One region of the Jeotgalibacillus malaysiensis genome, then DNA from elsewhere that is predicted to be linked to it. Evidence: predicted binding sites of a transcription regulator. Region 1 holds the regulator's gene; each other region holds the start of a gene.
What was found. Region 1 encodes CtsR, which represses protease genes until heat stress. Its sites were predicted from a motif close to ATGGTCAATAAAGGTCAAACA; they were not measured.

Region 1 (5,168 bases):
GACGCGGCCGTGAAGTGATTCCTCAAGGTGCAGAAGTTTCTGCGTTTCAGTTTCTGCAAGGCGAGATACCGGTACACCCGTCCATGTAGACACAACGTGTGCGATATCTTCTACCGTCACTTCAGTATTTTCCTGACCCTGCTTTTCTTTCCATTCTTTCTTCGTTTCTTCAAGCTTTTCTTTCGTCTTCTGCTCTGAATCACGAAGAGAAGCTGCTTTTTCAAACTCCTGGCTCTGAACCGCTGCATCCTTTTCTTTACGGATACCTTCAAGCTTCGCTTCAAGCTCCTTCAGATTCGGAGGTGTGGTATATGAACGCAGACGTACTTTTGAGCCTGCCTCATCAATTAAATCAATCGCCTTATCCGGCAGGAAGCGGTCAGAAATATAACGGTCTGACATTTTTACCGCTGCTTCAATCGCTGCATCCGTGATCGATACACGGTGGTGCGCTTCATAACGGTCACGCAGTCCTTTTAAGATCAGCACTGACTCTTCAGCTGTCGGCTCATCCACCTGAATCGGCTGGAAACGACGCTCAAGGGCTGCATCCTTTTCAATATACTTACGGTACTCATCAAGTGTTGTCGCACCGATACACTGCAGCTCACCACGTGCAAGAGACGGCTTCAGAATGTTGGATGCATCAATCGCACCCTCTGCTCCACCTGCACCAATCAGCGTATGAAGCTCATCGATAAACAGAATCACGTTACCTGCCTGGCGAATTTCATCCATCACTTTTTTCAGACGGTCTTCAAATTCACCGCGGTATTTTGTACCCGCAACAACTGTACCCATATCAAGTGTCATGACGCGCTTATCACGCAGGATTTCCGGCACTTCATTTTGTACGATCTGCTGTGCCAGTCCTTCAGCAATTGCTGTTTTACCGACGCCAGGCTCCCCGATCAGTACCGGGTTATTCTTCGTACGACGGCTTAATACTTCAATGACACGCTGGATTTCCTTGCTTCGGCCAATGACCGGGTCAAGGCTTCCTTCACGTGCAATGACTGTGAGGTCACGTGCCAGCCCGTCAAGTGTTGGTGTATTTGCACTTGCATTTGAAGCCTGCTGACCGCCTGCTTCGTTGCTGCCAAGAAGCTGAAGTACCTGCTGGCGTGCTTTATTCAGGCTTACACCTAAATTATTCAGTACGCGCGCTGCCACGCCTTCACCTTCGCGGATTAGACCAAGCAGAATATGTTCAGTTCCTACATAAGAGTGACCAAGCTTACGTGCCTCATCCATTGAAAGCTCAATGACTTTCTTTGCTCTCGGTGTATAGTGAACGCTCGGTGACTGTTCTGTCCCTTTACCAATTAACTCTTCAACTTCTTCCTGAATTTTCGTTGTGCTCAAATTAAGCGTCTGCAGTGCTTTCGCTGCAATGCCCTCTCCTTCACGAACGAGGCCAAGAAGGATATGCTCAGTACCGATATTTGAATGGGAAAGACGGATCGCCTCTTCCTGTGCCAATGCTAATACTTTTTGTGCTCTCTCTGTAAATCGTCCAAACATCATATGTCTGATCCTCCTTTATCTTTACTTACATCCATCTCCAGACGCTCGCGGATCAGCGAAGCCCGCCTGATATCTCTTTCCACAGGACGCAGGAAACCTCCTGCATACTGCTGTAAAAATCCTGGCTGCGTCAAAATCATCAGCTCATTTAAAATGCTTCTCGACACATTTTCAATAAATCCCAGATCAATGCCAAGACGAACATCCGACAGGCACTGTGCCGCTTCCTTAGACTCAATCACGCGGCTGTAACGCAGTGTTCCATAAGACCGGAACACCCTGTCTTCAAGCTGAATCCCTGATGATTTGACCAGCGCTTCCCTGGCTGACTTCTCCTGGGCAATAATCTGATCTACCACGTGCAGCAGGTCCTCAGTAATATCTTCTTCTGACTTACCGAGTGTCGTCTGGTTGGAGATCTGAAAGATGTTACCTAAAGCTTCGCTACCTTCACCGTAAATCCCTCTTGCTACAAGACCAAATTGTCCAATCGCAGGAATAATCCGGTTCATCTGGTGCGTCATCATTAAGCCTGGTAAATGCATCATAACAGATGCACGCAACCCCGTCCCAACATTTGTCGGGCAGGTCGTCAAATACCCGAACTTCTCATCAAATGCATAATCAAAATCCCGCTCAATCGCATCATCTATCTCAAGCGCTTTTCGCAGTGCCTCCTTCAGCTGAAGCCCCGGAAACAGACACTGGATACGCAAATGATCCTCTTCATTGACCATCAGGCTGATATCCTCATCATCTGACAGCCACACAGAAGATGAGCCTGAATCCTCTGCCAGATTCGGACTGATTAAGTGCTTTTCTACAAGCACTCTCTTTTCAAGTCCCTGCAGATCCTCCATTTTAAGCTCCTCAAGCGGATACCCTGCCTGCTGAACTGCAGCACCAACCGCTTCAGCCGTCCACTCAGCTTCCTCTTTTGTGAATACGGTCGGGAACGCATACTGATGATGATTCCGTGCCAGTCTGATTCGTGTAGACAGCACTATTTCTGAATAGGGACCATCCTCATTCATCCAGGAACTGACCGCCTGACTTAAAAACTTCTCAAGACTCATCAGTACTGCCCCCTTCATCACGAATCTCAGCTTCAAGTGAACGGATCTGATCACGAATCTCAGCCGCCTGCTCAAACTCTTCCTGCTCAATTAAAGCTTTCAGATCTGAACGCAGCTCCGTTACTTTCCGCTTCATATGAATCGTACCGCCCTGACGCTCAGGAAGCTTCCCCTGATGAACAGTATTACCGCTATGCAGCCTTTTTAAAATAGGCGGCAGCTGATCTCCGAATGATTCATAACACTGCGGACAGCCAAACTTTCCAATCTTTAAAAACTGATCAAACGTCATCTGACAGCCACTACACTCAACCGTCCGACGCTTCTGCTGCTGAGGCTGACTCTGCTTCATCACAGGTGACACATTCAACAGCCCTGCAAGTAAATGATTAAACGAAAATGCACCATCATCATTCATGAACGCTTCACCCTTATCCTGGGCACACACCTCACACAAATGAATCTCCGACTTCTTACCGTTCACCACATTTTTTAAATGAACAGCAGCAGGCCGCTCCTGGCATTGCTCACACATCATATTCATCACCCCGCGACCTTATTGATATTTTAAAACAGTCAGCATAGCCGTCAGAATCCGTCCTCTTACCTCATCCCTTAAAGGCAAAGGCACATTCAGCGTAGACCGGTCCATCGCACTCAGCATCAGCTTTGCTTCCCGTTTGGAAATCACTTCTTCATCAATTAACCGGAACACTACACTCTCAGCAGCAGCCTGTGAAACAATTGGCTGAAGAATATCGAGAATCTGATCAATCAAATGCGCATGATCATCACTTTTTACTTTTATAATACGTATATACCCTCCGCCGCCACGCTTACTCTCCACAACGTAGCCACTTTCAATCGTAAATCGGGTTTTCATCACATAATTGATCTGAGAGGGCACGCACTGGAAACGCTCAGCAATCTCACTGCGCTTTATTTCCACTATTTCACTCCCACTCTTCTCCAAAACCTCTTTCAAATAGTTTTCAATCACATCAGAAATATTTTTCACATTGCCACCTCCCTCACCTTGACTTTGACTATCTTTGACTATGATTATACAACATAGTTCAGTTTATGTGCAATTGAGGAGCTGGGATACCTTTTATGTAATGGAGGATTTGGTATAGAGGGATGAGCGATGACGGGCGGATGGCGTAGATGCGGGCTAGTGGGCAGACGGGCTTTTCCGATTACATTTGGGGAAATTGAGGTCGGGTTCTCTACATCTCGGGTCAAATTCAGGGATTTCCAAGTCACATCCACTGGCCCATCGGCATTTTCGGGTCACATACTGTAAATTTCAAATCACATTCAACTGATTTTCGGTCGTATCTTTTTGCCTTAAATGCCCTTGGTATCTTGGCATTTTGCACTGGATGCCCTTGAGATTCCAGTTCTTTGCGCGAGATGCCTTTAGGACTTTTTAAAGACAAAAAAAGCCTTCCCACTCAGGGGAAGACTCAGTTTGCCTAGCGACGTCCTACTCTCACAGGGGGAAACCCCCAACTACCATCGGCGCTGAAGAGCTTAACTTCCGTGTTCGGCATGGGAACGGGTGTGACCTCTTCGCTATCATCACTAGACTATAAAGGCTCGCGCCTTCAAAACTGGATACGTTCATCAAAGTAAGGGATTCCGAGAATCAACCTAGTCCAGTTTCAGCTCCTAGCTTTTCGGCTGCTTCACCCTGCCTGTTTGAGACTGACGTCTCATCCATTCAGGATTCCACCAGCTCTCAAAGCTGACCAGTCGCTTCCACTTTCTTATATTGGTTAAGTCCTCGATCGATTAGTATTCGTCAGCTGCACATGTCACCATGCTTCCACCTCGAACCTATCTACCTGATCATCTTTCAGGGATCTTACCACTTGCGTGTGGGAAATCTCATCTTGAGGGGGGCTTCATGCTTAGATGCTTTCAGCACTTATCCCGTCCGCACATAGCTACCCAGCGATGCCATTGGCATGACAACTGGTACACCAGCGGTGCGTCCATCCCGGTCCTCTCGTACTAAGGACAGCTCCTCTCAAATTTCCTGCGCCCACGACGGATAGGGACCGAACTGTCTCACGACGTTCTGAACCCAGCTCGCGTACCGCTTTAATGGGCGAACAGCCCAACCCTTGGGACCGACTACAGCCCCAGGATGCGATGAGCCGACATCGAGGTGCCAAACCTCCCCGTCGATGTGGACTCTTGGGGGAGATAAGCCTGTTATCCCCGGGGTAGCTTTTATCCGTTGAGCGATGGCCCTTCCATGCGGAACCACCGGATCACTAAGCCCGTCTTTCGACCCTGCTCGACTTGTAGGTCTCGCAGTCAAGCTCCCTTATGCCTTTACACTCTTCGAATGATTTCCAACCATTCTGAGGGAACCTTTGGGCGCCTCCGTTACTCTTTAGGAGGCGACCGCCCCAGTCAAACTGCCTGCCTGACACTGTCTCCCACCCGGATTACGGGTGCGGGTTAGAAGTTCAACACAGCGGGGGTAGTATCCCACCAATGCCTCCACCGAAGCTGGCGCTCCGGTTTCCAAGGCTCCTACCTATCCTGTAC
Region 2 (5,168 bases), 1.2 Mb from region 1:
GAACCGATTGGACGATCAGGGTCTTTAATGCCTGCCCGGGCTCTCAGAACCGCTTCACTGACAGCAACAACAGCTTCCTGCTGCCCAATTACTCTTTCCTGAAGTGTATCTTCTAGTCGTAACAGTTTTTGACGCTCTTCTTCTATTAATCTGTTGACCGGAATCCCAGTCCATCTCGCTACAATCGATGCAATCTCTTCTTCAGAAACTTCTTCTCTTAACAGACGGTTTTCGTCGCGTGATTGTTCATTTTCAACTTCAAGTGCTGTAATTTCCTTTTCTAGCTTTGGAATATGACCATGCTTCAATTCTGCGGCTTTTGACAGGTCATAGTTATTCTCAGCGTCTTCAAGCTCACGTCTCAATTTATCCAGCTCTTCTTTTTTCTCCTGAATCACGACTAATGACTTCTTTTCACCTTCCCATTTTGCTTTCATGACCTCAGCCTGTTCTTTCAGTTCAGCAAGTTCAAGCCGGAGTTTATTCAGCCGTTCAATACTCGCAGGATCTTTTTCTTTTGCAAGTGCCTCTTCTTCAATTTCAAGCTGCATGACTCTGCGGAATGCTTCGTCTAATTCCTGTGGCATGGAATCAATTTCAGTTCTGATCATTGCACAGGCTTCATCAATTAAGTCAATTGCCTTGTCCGGCAGAAAACGGTCTGTAATGTACCGCTCAGAAAGCTTCGCAGCAGCAACGATCGCACTATCGTGAATTCTTACCCCGTGATGCAGTTCGAAACGTTCTTTCAGTCCGCGCAGGATCGATACTGTATCATCTTCGTCAGGCTCCTGCACCATTACCTGCTGAAATCTGCGTTCAAGAGCAGGATCCTTTTCGATATACTGTCTATGTTCATTTAATGTTGTGGCACCAATACAGTGTATTTCCCCTCTGGCAAGCATCGGCTTCAGCATATTTCCTGCATCCATTGCACCTTCTGTTTTCCCGGCACCGACAATTGTGTGTAATTCATCAATAAAGAGGATGATCTGCCCGTCACTGTTTTTTACTTCTGCAAGTACGGCTTTCAGTCTTTCCTCAAATTCACCTCTGAACTTTGCACCGGCGACAAGTGCACTCATATCAAGTTCAAAGACAATTTTATCTTTCAGTCCTTCCGGAACATCTTTTCTGACTATCCGCTGGGCAAGTCCTTCAACAATGGCCGTTTTACCAACCCCGGGCTCACCGATCAGCACAGGGTTGTTTTTTGTTTTTCTGGATAAAATCCTGATGACATGTCTGATCTCAGCATCACGTCCAATCACCGGATCCATCTTTCCTTTCTTAACTTCTTCTACTAAATCACGTCCGTATTTGGACAGTGCTTCATATGCTACTTCAGGATTTTGAGATGTCACTCTTCTTCCCCCTCTGATTTCATCAATGACCTGCTTTAAAGCATCAGGTCCTTCACTATGTTTTAATAAATATTTGACCATATCCAGATGAGACATTCTCATTAAACCAAGCATCAGGTGTTCTAATGATAGAAACTCATCTGTATATTCTTTCATGACCTCTTCCGACTTCTTTAACCAGGCACCCACATCACTTGCAAAAACGGGGTCGTACCCTTCTGAATGAATGACAGGGAATGAAGACAGTTTTTCTGAGATATAGCTTTTGACATCAGCTACATCCAGCCCGATACCGGTCAGAAGACGTGCTGTAAAATCATTATTCAGCATTGCTGCAAAAACGTGTTCTACATCAATAGAGGAATGCTTACTATTTACTGCAAGCTCTTTCCCCTCTCCAAAAGCATCTTGAACACTGTATGTCATTTGATCCAGTTTCATCTGATCACTCCTTTGACCTTCTTTGACCTTTTCCTATATTTTATCATTCTCTTCATCAAATTGTAAAGAACCAACACTTTACATCTCACCTTTTGGGTGGTTAAATTAAAAACATGTGATGCTAAAATAATGGAGGATTTTATGGATATTGAACAATTGTGGATATTATTAAAATTTACTTTTCTCGGACTTTTTCAGGGGTTTACTGAACCGATTCCGATCTCATCCAGTGGGCACCTGCAGCTGGCACAATATTTTCTGGGTATTGAAATTGAAGGAAACAACTTCACATTTGAATTAATGGTTAATTCTGCTTCACTGATCGCTGTACTACTAGTTTTCAGAGAAGACATCATGCGACTGATCACAAGAGGGCTCGGCTACATAAAAACAAGAAAGCCTGAAGATAAAACTGAATTTAACTTTATTTTGTACCTGATCATCGGGACAATTCCTGCCGGTGTGATCGGTGTGCTGTTTGATGATGATATTTCCCGCTTGTCAGGGCCTCAAACCGTTGCGATCACTTTAATGATTACCGGTATCGCACTATTTCTGATCAGAAACCTGCGCGGAAAACGTGGTGAGAGCGGTATGTCTGTTAAGGATGCACTGATCATCGGTGGTGCTCAGGCGATTGCTTTAATCCCGGGTATCAGCCGGAGTGGTGCAACAATTGTTGCGGCAATGGCAAGAGGGATTCATCAGGAAACGGCACTGCGGTATTCATTTTTGTTATTTGTACCTGTCAGTCTTGGCGGTATGATCCTGAGCTTTTCAGACTTTTTGCAGGACGATAACCTTGCAGTTTTATGGCTTCCATACCTGCTGGCGTTTATCGCATCACTCATTGCTTCGTACTTCTCACTTAAGTGGTTTATGAATATTATGGCGAAAGGCAACCTGATTTATTTTGCAATTTACTGTTTGATTGTAGGTCCAATTGTTTTACTTGTACTGTGGATTTCATAAAGGATTGGTTTTCTTATGTACGTTAAATAAGGAAAATTGTTTCACTTTAATTGGTGAGAGGTTTGGCTGCGTTAATGGCTAAGCCTCTTTTTAATTTTCGAGAGAGTGGAAGTACTGCAATCTGACACCAGGGAGTGGTCTGCGCAAAACATGTGAGCTGCATTGCTCGGGAATGGGTTGTGGTGAGTGTCGTTAATTGATTCACCTCTTCCGATATATGTGTCGGCTCCAGGTTTAATCGGTTCATCAGTAAGTGTTATTGAACCCTCACTGCTGCAGGATAAGATATATGTCTCATTTCTACTGATAATTGGTTCATGGCGCGCATTAATTGAATCGTTTACCGGATTATTTGAACGGATCCTCCCACGACAGCTGCCTCCGCTCCTCGCTCAGCAAAAAACCGCTGAACCCATTAAAAGGTCCAGCGGTTTTGAGTGTATGATCACGTAATCCCTAACGCAATTTTAGCGTAGCGTGACATATTATCTTTGCTCCAAGGCGGGCTCCATACAATATTCACATCTACTTCTTTTACTTCCGGTACATCTGCAAGTGCTGCTTTAACCTGGTCAACGATAACCGGTGCCAGCGGGCAACCCATAGATGTCAGTGTCATTTTTACTTCTGTATTTCCTGCATCGTCCATAAATACATCATAGACAAGGCCTAAGTTTACGATATCAATTCCAAGCTCCGGGTCAATCACCTGTTCAAGGGCACCCATGATGCTGTCTTTTGTATCCTGATCCATCCAATCACTCCTTTAACGCTTTGTACTTATCATAACAAAAAAATGCTTTAACTGAAACTGTCATGATTGCATATGCAGATCAAACCACTTAACTGTTTCAAGTAATCCTTTTCTGGTTACTTTATGTCCTTCTGTTTCTTCAGAGATAAATTTCAGATTGTCTTTCTTATCGTATAACTGATGAATGGATTTAAAGAAAGCATATGTCGGCTCATAAGGTACGACTGTATCAGCCTTCCCGTGCCAGAACAAGAGTGGTCTGTTATCCAGTTTTTCGGGATGAAGGCTGAGATCATATGCTTCAAGTACCTTTAGCTGTTCATCAACCTCTTCATTACTCATCGGTAATTTAAGGCCGTTTCTTTCGAAGTGCTGAATCTGCGCTTTAGCAAATCCTACATATGCAGGAGAACCCATCAGGCTGACCCCTGTGTGGATCCAGTCATAGCGTTTCAGTGAGCCGAGTGTCGTAATGCCTCCCATGGATGTACCTGCAGCACCAATTCGATTTTCTTCTACATACCCTTTAGCGACGAGCTCCTGCTTCATTGCATTAAACTCTTCGATTGATCTGACAACAATCTGCCAGAAACGTGTGCTCATCACCATTTCATCAGCACCATCCGATCTTGCACCGTGATAGGCTGCATCAGGCAGCACCACATTAAATCCCTTTTCCGCTAAAAGGTAGGCATAGTGAAGATTGTGCTCTTTCGCACTCATAAATCCATGAAAGAAAAAAATAACCGGGGAATTCTCGTCCTGCTTATTTTCAACCAGTAAACATGGTATACCTGCAATTTTTCTGTTATGTATCTCGATCAACTCTGATGCTCCTTTCAATCCTTTTCGCTCATATATTATCATATAACCAAATTGTGGCATACTATTTCACCTTACCTTAAACGAGTGATACAATTGTGTCAGAACGTAGAAGCGAAGGAGCGCATTCCAATGGACAAACATTTAATTGCACTTGACCTAGATGGTACTCTGCTGACAGATGAAAAAACAATTTCAGACAGAACGAAAAGAACGCTCTTAAAAGCAAAAGAAGCCGGTCATGAAGTCATGATTGCAACCGGCAGACCTTTTAGAGCGAGCGAAGCTTATTATAAGGAGCTTGCTCTCCATACACCGATTGTTAATTTCAATGGTGCATATGTCCACCATCCTCTTGATCAGAGCTGGGGACTTCATCATGAACCAATGAACCTGAATGTTGTAAAAGATATTGTTGAAGCTGTTCACAGCTATGAATTTCACAATATGGTTGCAGAAATTCTTGATGACGTGTACCTTCATTATCATGACGAAAAGCTGCTGGATATCTTCAGTTTCGGTAACCCGACTATTACTGCAGGAGATCTTAGAACCTACCTGCCTGCCAATCCGACAAGCTTATTGATTCATGCAGATGAATCCCATGTTGAAAGCATCAGGAGCCACCTGAGTGAAGTTCACGCAGAAGTGATTGACCATAGACGCTGGGGTGCCCCGTGGCATGTCATTGAAATCGTCAAATCCGGTCTGAATAAAGCAGTCGGACTTAAAAAAGTGTCTGACTACTACGGCATCTCCAAAGACCGCATCATCGCTTTTGGAGACGAGGACAACGATCTTGAAATGCTGGATTA
Region 3 (5,168 bases), 1.1 Mb from region 1:
CGATGTAGAGCGTCTAAAAGGACTCGGACTTCAGGTGGTTTATGATAAAATAATTATTAATCGCGAAGGACTCATCCGTCATGATACTGATCGTGTCGCAGAAATTATTGTCCGCTTAATGGCTGAAACAAAAGATCACCTTGCGTAGTAAGTGAAAGAGGGAGGCGGAAAAGACACATGTCATTTGCGTCAGAAACGAAGAAAGAACTCACCCAGATAGAAGCAAATGATTGCTGCTTAAAAGCAGAATTGTCTGCACTGATCAGGATGAATGGATCACTGTCTTTTTCAAACAGAGTTCTGATCGTCAATATTCAAACAGAAAACGCGGCAATTGCCCGTAGAATTTATACACTGATTAAAAAGAATTATGTCGTGCAGGTGGAACTGCTTGTCCGGAAGAAAATGAGATTGAAGAAAAACAATGTCTATATTGTCAGAATTGCAGAGAAAGCACGTGATATTTTAGAGGACCTGAATATTTTAGGGGAAGGCTTTCAGCTGAATCATGAAGTAACACCTGCAATGATCGGCAAAAAATGCTGTCAGCGCGCTTACTTAAGAGGTGCATTTTTAGCTGGCGGATCAGTCAATAACCCTGAAACCTCATCATACCACCTCGAAATCTTTACAATGTATGAAGAGCATAACGATTCTCTGGCTAATCTTATGAACCAGTTTGATCTGAACGGTAAGACGATTGAACGTAAAAAGGGCTTTATTACTTATCTCAAAGAAGCTGAAAAAATCACTGAATTTTTCAGTCTGATCGGTGCACACCAGGCGCTTCTCCGCTTCGAGGATGTACGGATTGTCAGAGACATGAGAAATTCTGTCAATCGACTTGTGAACTGTGAAACGGCTAATCTGAATAAAACAATTGGCGCAGCACTCAGACAGGTTGAAAATATCCGCTTTATCGAGAGAACAGCGGGCCTTGGGATCCTGCCTGACAAGCTCAGAGAAATCGCTGAACTGAGAGTTGCCTATCAGGATGTTACGTTAAAAGAACTTGGCGAAATGGTCTCCGGCGGCGCTGTCAGCAAGTCCGGGATTAATCACCGCTTAAGAAAAATTGATCAGATTGCTGAAAAGTTGCGCAAGGGTGAAATGGTAGGAAACTAAGTTCAGGAGGAGATCAGATGCAGCAAAAAGAAGTAACAGTCAGGTTAAAAAGTGGATTGCAGGCACGTCCTGCATCCATATTTGTTCAGGAAGCTACAAAGTTTTCTTCAGATGTGTATATTCAGAAAGAAAATAAAAAGGTAAACGCAAAAAGCATAATGGGCTTAATGAGTCTTGCACTCAGCTCAGGTGAAAGCTTTACATTAATCGCAGATGGTGCTGATGAAGAAGCAGCGATGCAAACGCTTGCAGCATATGTAGAAGAAGAGAAATAATCAAAATCCCTTTTCGGTCACACCGAAAAGGGGTTTTTTAAAATGTAACGGTGTTTTAAAGGGAAACATAACTACAATGGCGAAATACATAAAGAAGACAATAAAATAGCCGACCACTCATCAGAGTGATCGGCTGCGTAACGCCCTCGAAGGGAATCGAACCCCTATCTCAAGAACCGGAATCTTGCGTCATATCCATTAAACTACGAGGGCACGCTTTAACGATGCTTTTCTATTATAATAAATGGGTTTTATGAATGCAAGAGAAGTTTTACAGTTACAGTGATGGTTCAGACTTGTACATCATAGGTTCAGATGGGTATGATGAAAGAAAGAAAGAAAAGTCATATTGTTTGACCTTGTTTGACCTTCGTTGTAAGATAACAGTACATATTGTTGCAACACACCATTAGATCGTTAAAGGAGGATTTTTCAATGAATTTAATTCCTACAGTTATTGAACAGACTAACCGCGGTGAGCGTGCATATGACATTTATTCACGTTTGCTGAAAGACCGTATCGTTATGCTTGGAAGCGGAATTGATGACAACGTTGCGAACTCAATCGTATCTCAGCTGCTTTTCCTTGAAGCTGACAATCCGGACAAAGATATCTATCTATACATCAACAGCCCGGGTGGAAGCATCACAGCGGGTATGGCAATCTACGATACAATGCAGTTCATCAAGCCGAAAGTCCACACAATCTGCATCGGTATGGCAGCTTCTATGGGTGCATTCTTACTGGCTGCAGGTGAAAAAGGCCACCGTTATGCACTTCCTAACGCTGAAGTCATGATTCACCAGCCACTTGGCGGTGCACAGGGTCAGGCAACTGAAATTGATATCGCTGCAAAGCGTATCCTGTTCCTGCGCGAAAAGCTGAACAAAATTCTTGCTGAGCGTACTGGTCAGGATTTCGAAACAATCGCGAAGGACACTGACCGTGATAACTTCATGACAGCTGAGCGCGCGAAAGAATATGGTCTGGTTGATCAGATCATGGACCGCAACAAGCTTGCTGAAGATGGTAAATAAGTTTTAAATCAGCCGGTCTCTCTTTGTGAGGGACCGGTTTTATGTTGAGCGATACAGCGGCACACTGGGGACGGAGTTGACTGATCCATTTTTACAATTATTACAAAAATGGATCACTGAACTCCGTCCCCGCTGTACCGCCTAATTCATGTATAACTAACAACCGAGGTGACCCAATGATCGTACACTACTACACCCGCAAAAACTGCGGCTTATGTGAAGAAGGAAAGTTAATGCTAGGTCTTGCGCAGGAGGATCACGGCTTTGAAATTGTTGAGCGTGATATTGATACATCTGACGAATGGACGGAGAAGTATGGGCTGATGATCCCTGTTATAGAAGTTGAAGGGGAAATCATTCAGGCTGGCAATATTGATTTTGTGACAATAAGTAAACGTTTTCAAAAAATGTCTTGACTTTATTTCTTGAAACGTTCTAAGAACCTTGCTATGATTAGAGTTGTAGCAGGGATCTTTTTTTTGGACTGAATGGGACATAATATGTCTATGCGGGACAAAAAATGACCAGGAACACTTCGATGTCAGGATATTGCCGGGCCTTGAAGTGATGTTTCACTGAAAAGGAGCTTTGATATGGCAAACATTATTGACATCCAAAAGCGTCTGGTGCCTGACCTGCTTGATGAGATTCAACTGAAGTACCAGGTTTTGAGGTCAGTCAGGTTTTTACAGCCTGTCGGCAGAAGAAGTCTTGCTCAGTCTCTTGGCATGACAGAGAGGGTATTGAGGAAAGAGGTTGAGCAGTTAAAAGCTCAGGATCTGATCCACATTCATTCATCGGGCATGAGCCTGACGAAGGATGGAATGGAAATCCTTATCCCACTTGAACGCATGATAAATGAGATATCGGGTATAACCTTAATGGAGCATTCATTAAAAGACATGCTGAAAGTCAAAGAGGTTATGATCGTACCCGGGGACAGTGACGATTCGCCGTGGGTGAAGGAAGAGCTTGGACGGGCAGCGATTCAGAGTATGAAGCCTTATGTCGGCACTGACACAGTCATTGCAGTGACCGGTGGTACAACGATGTCTGCAGTAGCGGGCATGCTGACGCCTGACTTTGCCACACCAGAAACATTATTTGTTCCGGCGCGTGGCGGTATTGGTGAGGATGTTCAGAACCAGGCGAATACAATCTGCTCGACAATGGCACTTAAATCCGGTGCGAGGCACAGAGTTTTGTATGTGCCGGATCAGGTCAGCCGTGAAGTGTATGAATCGATTAAGAAAGAACCTGCCATTAAAGAAGTGATGTCACTCATTACTTCAGCAGATATCGTTCTTCATGGAATCGGTGACGCCCATACAATGGCAAAACGCCGCAACACTTCAGAGGATCATTTTCAGACGATTTCTGAAGGACAGGCAGTCGGTGAAGCATTTGGTTATTATTTTGACGTGGAGGGCAATATTGTCCACAAGGTAAAAACCATCGGACTTCAGCTGAAGGACCTGGGCAATGTACCTAACGTATTTGCTGTAGCCGGAGGTCACTCCAAGGCACAGGCAATCCGCGCTTATTTTAAAGGCGCACCACAGACTTCTTCGACACTGATTACAGACGAAGGAGCAGCAAAAGAGCTTTTGAAAGGGTAAGACCTTTTAAAATATATTAAAGCACCATCCCCAAACATTCTAAGGAGGAATTATTCATGACAGTGAAAATTGGAATTAACGGATTTGGACGTATCGGACGTAACGTATACCGTGCAGCACTTAATAACCCGGATGTAGAGGTTGTAGCAGTAAACGACCTTACTGATGCTAATATGCTTGCACACCTTCTACAGTATGACTCAGTTCACGGAAAGCTAGATCAGAAAGTAGAAGTAGATGGAGACGACAACCTTCTTGTTGACGGACACAAAGTGAAAGTTCTCGCTGAACGTGACCCTGCAAACCTTCCATGGGGCGAGCTTGGCGTTGAGATCGTAATCGAATCAACTGGTATCTTCACTAAAGGTGAAGCAGCTGCTAAGCACCTTGAAGGCGGAGCGAAGAAAGTCATTATCTCTGCACCAGCAAGCGGCGAAGATCTTACAGTCGTAATGGGCGTAAATGAAGACAAGTATGATGCAGCAAGCCACAACGTAATCTCTAACGCTTCTTGTACAACGAACTGCCTTGCTCCATATGCTAAGGTTCTTAACGACAAGTTCGGTATCAAGCGCGGTATGATGACGACAGTTCACTCATACACAAATGATCAGCAGATTCTTGACCTGCCACACAAAGACTACCGTCGTGCGCGTGCAGCTGCTGAAAACATTATCCCAACTTCAACTGGAGCTGCAAAAGCAGTATCTCTTGTACTTCCAGAACTTGAAGGCAAGCTGAACGGTATGGCTATGCGTGTACCAACGCCAAACGTATCACTTGTTGACCTTGTAGTTGAACTTAATCAGAATGTAACTGCTGACGAAATCAACGCTGCACTTAAAGAAGCTGCAGAAGGCAACCTTAAAGGAATCCTTGCATACAGCGACGAGCCGCTTGTATCAACTGACTACAATGGCAACACGAACTCTTCAATCGTAGATGGTCTTTCTACTATGGTTCTTGAAGATAACATGGTTAAAGTACTTTCTTGGTATGATAACGAAACTGGTTACTCAAACCGCTGTGTAGACCTAGCTGCTTATATGGCTGAAAAAGGACTGTAAGAAGTCCGGATTTTTAGAGAGTATGATTGGTCTTTCGGCTGGTC

Region 2: the regulator CtsR is predicted to act here: its motif matches at 1,815-1,835, upstream of clpB (ATP-dependent chaperone ClpB).
Region 3: the regulator CtsR is predicted to act here: its motif matches at 1,751-1,771, upstream of clpP (ATP-dependent Clp endopeptidase proteolytic subunit ClpP).

The regions. Positions count from the first base shown of each region.
Region 1 is NZ_CP085252.1:110,040-115,207, reverse strand. It holds gene clpC (ATP-dependent protease ATP-binding subunit ClpC) at 1-1,527, opposite strand, end outside; gene LG330_RS00610 (protein arginine kinase) at 1,524-2,603, opposite strand; gene LG330_RS00605 (UvrB/UvrC motif-containing protein) at 2,593-3,141, opposite strand; gene LG330_RS00600 (CtsR family transcriptional regulator) at 3,160-3,621, opposite strand; rRNA gene rrf (5S ribosomal RNA) at 4,080-4,195, opposite strand; rRNA gene LG330_RS00590 (23S ribosomal RNA) at 4,381-5,168, opposite strand, start outside.
Region 2 is NZ_CP085252.1:1,337,663-1,342,830, reverse strand. It holds gene clpB (ATP-dependent chaperone ClpB) at 1-1,805, opposite strand, end outside; gene LG330_RS07370 (undecaprenyl-diphosphate phosphatase) at 1,947-2,777, shown strand; gene LG330_RS07365 (metal-sulfur cluster assembly factor) at 3,223-3,531, opposite strand; gene yjfP (esterase) at 3,592-4,356, opposite strand; gene LG330_RS07355 (Cof-type HAD-IIB family hydrolase) at 4,486-5,168, shown strand, end outside.
Region 3 is NZ_CP085252.1:2,567,470-2,572,637, reverse strand. It holds gene yvcK (uridine diphosphate-N-acetylglucosamine-binding protein YvcK) at 1-148, shown strand, start outside; gene whiA (DNA-binding protein WhiA) at 178-1,125, shown strand; gene LG330_RS13770 (HPr family phosphocarrier protein) at 1,143-1,400, shown strand; tRNA gene LG330_RS13765 (tRNA-Arg) at 1,542-1,613, opposite strand; gene clpP (ATP-dependent Clp endopeptidase proteolytic subunit ClpP) at 1,836-2,438, shown strand; gene LG330_RS13755 (glutaredoxin family protein) at 2,615-2,854, shown strand; gene LG330_RS13750 (sugar-binding transcriptional regulator) at 3,032-4,057, shown strand; gene gap (type I glyceraldehyde-3-phosphate dehydrogenase) at 4,114-5,124, shown strand.